2 regions of the Rhizorhabdus wittichii genome follow, and region 2 is predicted to be linked to the other one. Evidence: predicted binding sites of a transcription regulator. Region 2 holds the regulator's gene; the other holds the start of a gene.

Region 1 (4,814 bases), 120 kb from region 2:
ATGCGCTCGGCGATCGCCTTCTGCTGCTCGTTGAGATGATCGGGCATCTCGCGGAAGAATTTGAGCGCGGGGCCGACCGCGCGGCGGGTCGACATCGAGATGTCCTCGCCCGCGATCTTGACCGCCAGCGCCTCGGGCTTGAGGCGCGCGCCGCCGCACACCTCGCAATGCGCGGCGCTCTGATACTTGGCGAGCTCCTCGCGCATCCAGGCGCTCTCGGTCGACAGCATGCGGCGCTCGAGATTGTGGATCACCCCCTCGAACGGCTTCTGCACGTCGTAGCTCTTGCGGCCGTCGATGAAGGTGAGGGTGATCACCCGCCCCTTGGTGCCGTAGAGGACGGTGTCGCGGATCTCCTCGGGCAGCTCATTCCACGGCGTCTCCAGCTTGAAGCCGTAGGCGCGCGCGACCGAGCTCAGTACCTGCATGTAATAGGGGCTGGGCGGGTTGGACTTGGCCCAGGGCACCACCGCGCCCTGCTTGATCGACAGCGCCTCGTTGGGGACGACGAGCTGCGGGTCGAAGTAGAGCTTCTCGCCGAGGCCGTCGCAGGCAGGGCAGGCGCCCTGCGGCGCGTTGAACGAGAAGAGCCGCGGCTCGATCTCGGCGATGGTGAAGCCCGAGACGGGGCAGGCGAATTTCTCCGAGAAGGTGATGCGGTTGGCGGGGACGCCGGCGCCCTTCATCGCGCCGCCCGTCTCCATCGTCTCGGCATATTGGAAGCTGGCCGGCATCTCGCGGACGCCGCTCGGCGCCATCGCCTCCGCCACCGTCGTGTCGACCAGGTCGGCATAGGCGAGGCCGTCGGCCAGGCGCAGCGCGGTCTCCAGGCTCTGGGCGAGGCGGGTCTCCATCCCCTCGCGGACGACGAGGCGGTCGACCACCACCTCGATGTCGTGCTTGTACTTCTTGTCGAGCGCGGGCGCCGCCTCGATCTCGTGCATCTCGCCGTCGATGCGGACGCGGGTGAAGCCGGCCTTCTGCCATTCGGCCAGCTCCTTGCGATACTCGCCCTTGCGGCCGCGCACGACCGGGGCGAGCAGCAGGAAGCGGGTGCCCTCCTTCAATTGCAGGATGCGGTCGACCATCTGGCTGACCGTCTGCGCCGAGATCGGCAGGCCCGTCGCGGGCGAATAGGGCACGCCGACCCGCGCCCAGAGCAGGCGCATATAGTCGTAGATCTCGGTCACCGTCGCGACGGTCGAGCGCGGGTTGCGGCTGGTCGTCTTCTGCTCGATCGAGATGGCGGGGGAGAGGCCCTCGATATGGTCGACGTCGGGCTTCTGCATCAGCTCGAGGAACTGGCGCGCATAGGCCGACAGCGACTCGACGTAGCGGCGTTGCCCCTCGGCATAGATGGTGTCGAAGGCGAGACTCGACTTGCCCGATCCGGACAGGCCGGTGATCACGATCAGCCGGTCGCGGGGCAGCTCGACATCGACGCCCTTGAGGTTGTGCTCGCGCGCGCCGCGCACCGAAATATGAGTCAGCATGTCAGCAAATGTTCCAGATTTGTTCGCGGCGCGCAAGGTGGCATGTCGGCGCACGCACCATCTGGGCGCTGGTTAATCGATTCTCAACCCTGTCGGGCGATTGTCCGCGCTGGACCGATCATGTGCCGGAGGATGCGATGTTCACGATCAACCGCAGGGAACTGGCGCACACGTTGCTGATCGCGTCGCTGTTCATGGCGATCGGGCTGGGCTGCGTCGACCGGATGATCGGCAACCCGGCGGATTTCCCCGTCGCCGAACAGGGCTGAATCCCGCCCGTCATCCTGGCGAAAGCCAGGATCTCCCTTCTTCATGGTCGGTCGGAAGGCAGTGAGATTCCGGCTTTCGCCGGAATGACGAACCCGAAGCGCGTCAGCGCGTCGCGCCCGGCTTCCACAATATGTCCCCCGCGCCGGCCCGGTTGAGCCAGCGGGCGAGCACGAACAGATGGTCGGACAGCCGGTTGATATAGGCGAGCCCGGTCGGGTTGAGCCCGACATCGGCGTCGGCCGTCACCGCCGACCGCTCGGCCCGGCGGCAGATCGCGCGGGCGAGGTGGATCGCCGCCGCGCCCGGATCGCCGCCCGGCAGGATGAAGCTGCGCAGCGATTCGAGATCGGCGTTCATCGCGTCGATCTCCGCCTCCAGCCGCTCGACCTGCGAGGGGACGATGCGCAGGCTCATCTCCGACGGCGCATAGTCGGGGCCCGGGGTCGCGAAGTCGGCGCCCAGGTCGAACAGCTCGTTCTGGATGCGGCCGAGCTGCGCGCGCGTCGCCTCCGGCAGGTCATGGGTCAGCGCGACGCCGATCGCCGAGTTGAGCTCGTCGACATCGCCGATCGCGGCCATGCGCGGCGCGCTCTTGGGCAGGCGCGACCCGTCGACCAGCCCGGTCTCGCCCCGGTCGCCGGTGCGCGTGTAGATCTTCGTCAGCCGGACCATCGATGACGCTCGCTTATTGGCGGCTCATGATCAGCAGCAGGATGACGAGGATCACCGCCAGCGCCTGGAAGGCGATGCGCATCCGCATCATCCGGTTCTGCTTGAGTCCCGACTGGTTCATGCTGCCCGCCTTCAGGTCGGCCTCGGTCGTCCTGAGGAAGGCGATGATCCCGCGCACCAGCGCCACGACGGTCGCGACCATCGCGGCGAGGATCAGGATGAAGAAGAAGGTGTTTCCGCTCATGCGAGGGGTTTAGCGCGCGACGGCCTTCATGTCTCCCTCCCTTGCAAGGGAGGGGCTTATTGTTTTGCTCTTGCCCGCAACCGCTCCGCCAACGCTCCTGCATCCACCCCCGCCTCCCGCATCGACGCCAGCGTCGGCGATCCGGCGCGCTTGGCGAGACGCTCGCCCTTCTCGTCGGTCAGCAGCGGGTGGTGGTGGTAGCGCGGCGCCGGCAGGCCGAGCAGCGCCTGGAGGAGCCGGTGGACATGGGTCGCGGCGAACAGGTCCTGGCCGCGCACCACGTCGGTCACGCCCTGCGCCGCGTCGTCGACGGTGACGGCGAGGTGGTAGCTGGTCGGCGCATCCTTGCGGGCGAGGACGACGTCGCCATGCACCTCGGGCGTCGCGGCGATCTCGCCCGCGCCGCTGTCGTGCCAGGCCAGCGGACCGGCGCGCGCGGCGGCCCGGGCAATGTCGAGCCGCCAGGCATGGGCCTCGCCCGCCGCGATCCGGGCGGCGCGTTCGTCCTCGCCCAGCTCGCGGCAGAGGCCCGGATAGAGCGGGCCGTCGGGACCGTGCGGGGCGGCGGCGCTCGCGGCGATCTCGGCGGCTATGCGGGCGCGGGTGCAGAAGCAGGGATAGACGAGCCCCATCGCCTTCAGCCGGTCGAGCGCTTCGGCATAGAGCGGCAGCCGTTCCGACTGGAAGACGACCTCCCCGTCCCAGCCGAGGCCGAGCCAGCGCAGGTCCTCCAGGATTCCCGCGACATGCTCGGGCCGACAGCGGGTCGGGTCGATGTCCTCGATCCGCAGCAGGAAGCGTCCGCCCTTCGCCCGCGCCAGGTCGTGCGCGCACAGCGCGGAGAAGGCGTGGCCGAGATGGAGGCCCCCGGTGGGGCTCGGTGCGAATCGGGAAATCGACAGGGCGTTCATTCGGACTCTTGACGGGGAGTCAACGGAAATGCTGTCATGCCCATGTCACGCTTTCCGGCGAAAGGGTGGCCACAGAGGGCGCGGCCGGTTCGGCCATAGGCGTTCCGGTGTGCGAACGGAAGGTCGAGGGCGAAGCCGGATGGGTCCTCCATCCTGCGGGAGGCCTTGGTTCGACCATGTACCACTCCGATCTCATGCGGCATCCGGACAGTTGCCCGGCGCTGGTGCTCAACGCGGACTATACGCCGTTGAGCTATTACCCCCTTTCGTTGTGGAACTGGCAAACCGCCATCAAGGCGGTTTTTTTGGAACGTGTCGACATCGTCTCGCACTATGAGCGCGAGGTGCGCAGCCCGACCTTCGCGATGAAGCTGCCTTCGGTCATCGCGCTGCGCCAATATGTGAAGCAGTCGGAGAACCCGGCCTTCACCCGCTTCAACCTGTTCCTGCGCGACCGCTTCTCCTGCCAATATTGCGGGTCGCTGTCCGATCTCACCTTCGACCATGTCATCCCGCGCGCGCAGGGCGGCCGGACGACGTGGGAGAATGTCTCCACCGCCTGCGCGCCGTGCAACCTGCGCAAGGGCGGCCGTACCCCGCGCGAGGCGGGGATGCGCCTGTTCGAGACGCCGCGCCGCCCGACCAGCTGGGAATTGCAGGAGAACGGCCGCAGCTTCCCGCCGCATTATCTGCACCAGAGCTGGCGCGACTGGCTCTACTGGGATGTCGAGCTGGAGGCCTGACCGGCCGCTCGTCACGAATCCGGAATAATCGCGCTATCCCGTTGCTCCTGGCGCCGGTGCCGCGTAATCGGGCCTTGGGGTTGGGTGCTTTGCGGGGGAAAAGGCCAATGTATTCGTCCGAGGTGCAGGTCCGCGACGGCAACAACCGCCGCGCCATGCCGCGCGGGGCGGCGGCCTTCGACACCCGCTACGGCGTGCCGGCGGCGGCGACCCGCTCGCCCTGCCGGATCATCGACATCTCGACCAGCGGCGCCCGCCTTCGCCTCTACCAGCAGCTCCCGCCGGAAACCTCGATCCGCCTGTCGCTGCCCGGCAAGGGGCTGGTCGACGCGCATATCGTCTGGGCCGACGGGCGCGAGGCCGGCTGCCGCTTCGACCGGCCGCTCGACGACGACACGGTGACGGTGCTGCGCGCCAGCGCGACCGAGCGCGGCGCGGCGCGCTCCGAGCAGCCCGATGCCCCGTCCTGGCGAAAGCCGGG
Region 2 (4,814 bases):
GTGGTCGGCGGCGTGCTGCTGCTCGCCCTGCGGCTGCTCGCGCTCAGCCCGGCGCTGGCGCTGCGCGCGCCGCTGCTGCTGATCGCGGCGGGCGCCGGGGCGCTGGCAGGTATCGCCTATACATTATTGTCGGGCGCGCAGGTGCCGACGATCCGGTCGTGCGTCGCCGCGCTGCTGGTGCTGGCCGGGATCGCGATGGGGCGCGAGGCGCTGACCCTGCGGCTGGTCGCGACGGGCGCGCTGGTCGTGCTGCTGTTCTGGCCCGAGGCGCTGGCGGGGCCGAGCTTCCAGCTCAGCTTCGCGGCGGTGACCGCGCTGGTCGCGACGCTCGACCATCCGCGCGTCGCCGCCTTCGCCGCGCGTCGCGACGAGGGGGCGGCGGCGCGGTTCGGCCGGGGCCTGGCGGTGCTGCTGCTGTCGGGGCTGGTGATCGAGGTCGCGCTCGCGCCGATCGCGCTGTTCCATTTCCACAAGTCGGGCTTCTACGGCGCGCTCGCCAACATGGTCGCGATCCCGCTCACCACCTTCGTGATCATGCCGCTGGAGGCGCTGGCGCTGCTGCTCGACATCGCCGGGATCGGCGCGCCGGCCTGGTGGCTGGTGTCGCAGGCGCTCGCGCTGCTGCTGTGGATCGCGCGGACCGTCGCGGCGGCGCCCGGCGCGGTGGCGATGCTGCCGACCATGGCGTGGGGTGCCTTCACGCTGATGGCGGCGGGCGGATTGTGGCTGGCGCTGTGGCGGACGCGGGCGCGGCGCTGGGGGCTGCTGCCCGTCGCGGCGGGCGCGCTATGGGCGCTGCTGTCGCCGACGCCCGACCTGCTGGTGACGGGTGACGGCCGCCACGTCGCCTTCGTCCTCGGCGATGGCCGGGTCGCGCTGCTGCGCGATCGCGCGGGCGACTATATCCGCGGCGTGCTCGGCGAGGCGGCGGGCGTCGATGCCGAAGCGCTGCCGGTCGATGCGCTGATGCAGGCGCGCTGCTCGGCCGATCTCTGCATCACCGATATCCAACGCGGTGGGCGGCGCTGGCGCATCCTCGCGACGCGCAGCCCCTATCGGCTCGACTGGACCCGGCTGTCGCGAGCCTGCGCCGCCGCCGACATCGCGATCAGCGAACGCCGCCTGCCGCGCGGCTGCACGCCGCGCTGGCTCAAGATCGACCGCCCGCTGCTGGCGCGGACCGGCGGCCTCGCCATTGACCTCGATCGCGGTGCGGTCGACAGCGTGGCGGCGGCGGTCGGCCGCCACCCCTGGTCGACCTTCCGGATGTAAGGGAGCAACAATGGTCGAGATCCGCACCGCGCGCCTGCTGCTTCGAGCCGTTCGTCCGAGCGACCTGGACGATCTGCACGCGGTGCTGAGCGACCGGACGGCAATGCGTTATTGGTCGAGCCTGCCCCATGCATCGATCGACGACACCCGTGCCTGGCTGGATGACATGATCGCGATTCCGCCCGCGGAGGGCGAGGATTTCGTGATCGAACATGCGGGAAGGGTGATCGGCAAGGCCGGGCTCTACCGCTTTCCCGAGATCGGTTTCATCCTGCGGCCCGACCATTGGGGTTTGGGGCTCGCCGCCGAGGCGCTGACGCCGCTGATCGGGCGGGCGTTCGACGTCCATGGGTTGGAGCGGATCGTCGCCGACGTCGATCCGCGCAATGTCGGATCGCTGAACTTGCTCAGGCGGCTGAATTTCGCGGAAAACGGCTTCGCCGAGCGAACCTGGCTGGTCGGCGAGGAGTGGTGCGACAGCATCTACCTGTCGCTGGAGCGGCCAAACCCCACCTAACCGTCATGCCAGCCTGTACTGGCATGACGAGGAGAGGGTGGATGACGTCGACAATCAGTAGCGCCGCAACAGGCCGGCGAGCTTGCCCTGGATGCGGACCTGGTCGGGCTTGTAGCGCTGCGGGTCATAGGCGCGGTTGGCCGGGTCGAGCCGGATCATCGCGCCCTCGCGGCGGAAATATTTGAGCGTCGCCTCGGCATCGGCGATCAGCGCGACGACGATCTCGCCGTCGCGGGCCGTCTCGGCGCGGCGGATCAGCGCATAGTCGCCGTCGAGGATGCCGGCCTCGACCATCGAATCCCCGGCCACCTCGAGCGCATAATGCTCGCCCGGGCCGAGCAGCGCGGCGGGCACCGACAGGCTGCTCTGCCCTTCCAGCGCCTCGATCGGCAGGCCGGCGGCGATGCGGCCGTGCAGCGGAATCTCCAGCACATTCTCGTTGGCAGCCTGCGGGACGGCCGGCGCGGCGGCCTTCGCCTTGCCCGACGCGGCGGCGGTCGGCTTGGCGGTTGCCGTCTCGGGCATGCGCAGCACCTCCAGCGCGCGGGCGCGGTTGGGCAGGCGGCGGATGAAATTGCGTTCCTCGAGCGCGCTGATCAGGCGGTGGACGCCCGACTTCGACTTGAGGTCGAGCGCCTCCTTCATCTCCTCGAACGAGGGGGACACGCCGGTCTGCAACAGCCGGTCGTTGATGAAGCACAGCAGTTCATGTTGCTTGCGGGTCAGCATGGCAAATGCCCTCGTCGGGAACGGACGGAGAACATTTAGGCAACTGGCCGGAATCTGTCAAGCGATCGGTAAAACCGGCACCTCGGCGCCTTCGTCGAGGCCGGGCGAGTCCGGCGGGCGGACGATCAGCAGCGCCGCGTCGACCAGCGCCGACAGCCCCGCGCTGTCCTGTCCCGACAACGGCACCGCGCGGCCGCCGGCCCAGCGTCCGCGGAAATATTCGGCCCGGTCCCGCGTCGCCGCCAGCGGCGCGCCGAGCCGCGCGACGACCGGCTCCGGCACCGGGTTCGCCGCGCCGAGCAGGTGCGCGATCAGCGGCTTGAGGAACAGGGTCGCGGTGACGAAGGCCGACACCGGATTGCCGGGCAGGCCGAGTATGATCGTGTCGCCGAGCGTGCCGATCATCACCGGCTTGCCCGGCTTCATCCGCACCTTCCAGACATCGATCCGCGCGCCCGCCTTCTCCAGCGCCGGCAGCACCAGGTCATGGTCGCCGACCGAGGCGCCCCCGGTCGTGACGATGATGTCGGCGCCCGCCGCCATCGCCGTGAAGGCGGCGGCGATCGCGTCGAGATCGTCGCGGACGATGCCATGGTCCTGCACCGCGCAGGCCTCTCCCCGCAGCAGCGCCGCCAGCATCGGGCCGTTGGAGGCGGGGAGCAGCGCCCCCGGCGTCGGCGCGCCCGGCGCGACCAGCTCGTTGCCGGTCGACAGCAGCGCAATGCGCGGCCGACGGTGGACGGCGACCGCGCCATGGCCGCCGCTCGCCGCCAGCGCGATCGCCGCCGCGCCGATCGGCGCGCCCTCGGGGATCAGCAGGCCGCCCTCGGCGAAGTCGCCGCCGCGCCGGCGGATGTGCGCGCCGATCCGGGGCGGCCCCTCGCCCGTCATGGCCAGCCGGTCGCCGTCGCGCGCGGCCTCCTCCTGGACCAGGATCACGTCGGCGCCCTCGGGCACCGGCGCGCCGGTGAAGATGCGCGCGGCTTCGCCCGGCGCCAGCGCGCGGCCGAGCCCGCCGCCCGCCGCGCTCTCGCCGACCACGGTCCACGGGCCCGGCCGTTCGGCGAAGCGGATCGCATAGCCGTCCATCGCCGACAGGTCGGCGGCGGGCTGGGTGCGGCGGGCGCGGATGTCGGCGGCGGCGAAGCGGCCGGCGGCATCGAACAGCGGCACCGTCTCGATCGCCAGCGGCGCCTTCAGCGCGAGCATGCGGGCCTGCGCCTCGGCGACCGCGATCAGGGCCATCAGGCGTCCCCGACCTTCCAGTCGCCCGACTTGCCGCCGGTCTTGGACAGCAGGCGGACGCCCTCGATCCGCATTCCCCGGTCGAGCGCCTTGGCCATGTCGTAGACGGTCAGCAGCGCGGCGGTGACGGCGGTCAGCGCCTCCATCTCGATGCCGGTGGTGTAGGTGGTGGCGACGGTCGCGGTGGCGCGGATGCCGTCGGCCTCGATCGCGAGGTCGAGGGTGACGCCCGAGATCGGCAGCGGATGGCAGAGCGGGATCAGATCGGCGGTCTTCTTCGCCGCCATGATCCCGGCGACGCGCGCGACCGCGAGCACGTCGCCCTTCTTGACCGATCCGGCGCGGATCGCGTCGAGCGCCGCCGCGCCGATCAGGATGCGGCCCTCGGCCACCGCCTCGCGCTTCGTCTCCGCCTTGGCCGACACGTCGACCATGCGGGCGGCGCCCTCGGCGTCGATATGGGTGAGCTTCGGGCTCATGCCCCGGTCAGCAGCCTGCGCGTCGCCGCGGCGAGGTCGTCCTGCCGCATCAGCGATTCCCCGACCAGGAAGCAGCCCACGCCATGCTCGGCCATGGCGTCGAGGTCGGCCTTGGAGCCGAGCCCGCTCTCGGCGACGAAGGTGCAGCCCGCGGGCGCGTGGCCGACCAGCTCGTAGGTGCGGGCGAAGTCGATGGTGAAGTCGCGCAGGTCGCGGTTGTTGACGCCGATCAGCCGCGAGTGCAGTCGCAACGCCCGGTCGAACTCGTCGGCGTCGTGGACCTCGACCAGCGCGTCCATGCCATGCTCGATCGCTGCGGCCTCGATCTCGGCCATCTGGCCGTCGTCGAGCGCGGCGACGATGATCAGGATCGCGTCGGCGCCCAGCGCGCGGGCCTCGGTCACCTGCCAGGGATCGACGATGAAGTCCTTGCGCAGCGCCGGCAGCGCGCAGGCGGCGCGCGCCTGCACCAGATAGTCGTCATGGCCCTGGAAATAGGGCATGTCGGTGAGCACCGACAGGCAGGCCGCCCCCGCTGCCTGATAGGCGCGGGCATGGGCGGGCGGATCGAA

Evidence for each region. The regulator LexA, encoded in region 2, represses DNA repair genes until DNA is damaged. The targets are predictions, from matches to a motif close to GTTCCNCNCTTGTTCT.
Region 1: the regulator LexA is predicted to act here: its motif matches at 1,504-1,519, upstream of uvrA (excinuclease ABC subunit UvrA).

Annotation. Positions count from the first base shown of each region.
Region 1 covers NZ_CP059319.1:3,539,648-3,544,461, reverse strand. Annotated here, with positions in the region: gene uvrA (excinuclease ABC subunit UvrA) at 1-1,493, opposite strand, end outside; gene HRJ34_RS29490 (hypothetical protein) at 1,631-1,762, shown strand; gene HRJ34_RS16985 (cob(I)yrinic acid a,c-diamide adenosyltransferase) at 1,866-2,435, opposite strand; gene HRJ34_RS16980 (twin transmembrane helix small protein) at 2,449-2,679, opposite strand; gene gluQRS (tRNA glutamyl-Q(34) synthetase GluQRS) at 2,736-3,590, opposite strand; gene HRJ34_RS16970 (HNH endonuclease) at 3,767-4,333, shown strand; gene HRJ34_RS16965 (PilZ domain-containing protein) at 4,441-4,814, shown strand, end outside.
Region 2 covers NZ_CP059319.1:3,422,924-3,427,737, reverse strand. Annotated here, with positions in the region: gene HRJ34_RS16445 (ComEC/Rec2 family competence protein) at 1-1,272, shown strand, start outside; gene HRJ34_RS16440 (GNAT family N-acetyltransferase) at 1,283-1,789, shown strand; gene lexA (transcriptional repressor LexA) at 1,844-2,518, opposite strand; gene HRJ34_RS16430 (molybdopterin molybdotransferase MoeA) at 2,576-3,763, opposite strand; gene moaC (cyclic pyranopterin monophosphate synthase MoaC) at 3,763-4,242, opposite strand; gene trpC (indole-3-glycerol phosphate synthase TrpC) at 4,239-4,814, opposite strand, start outside.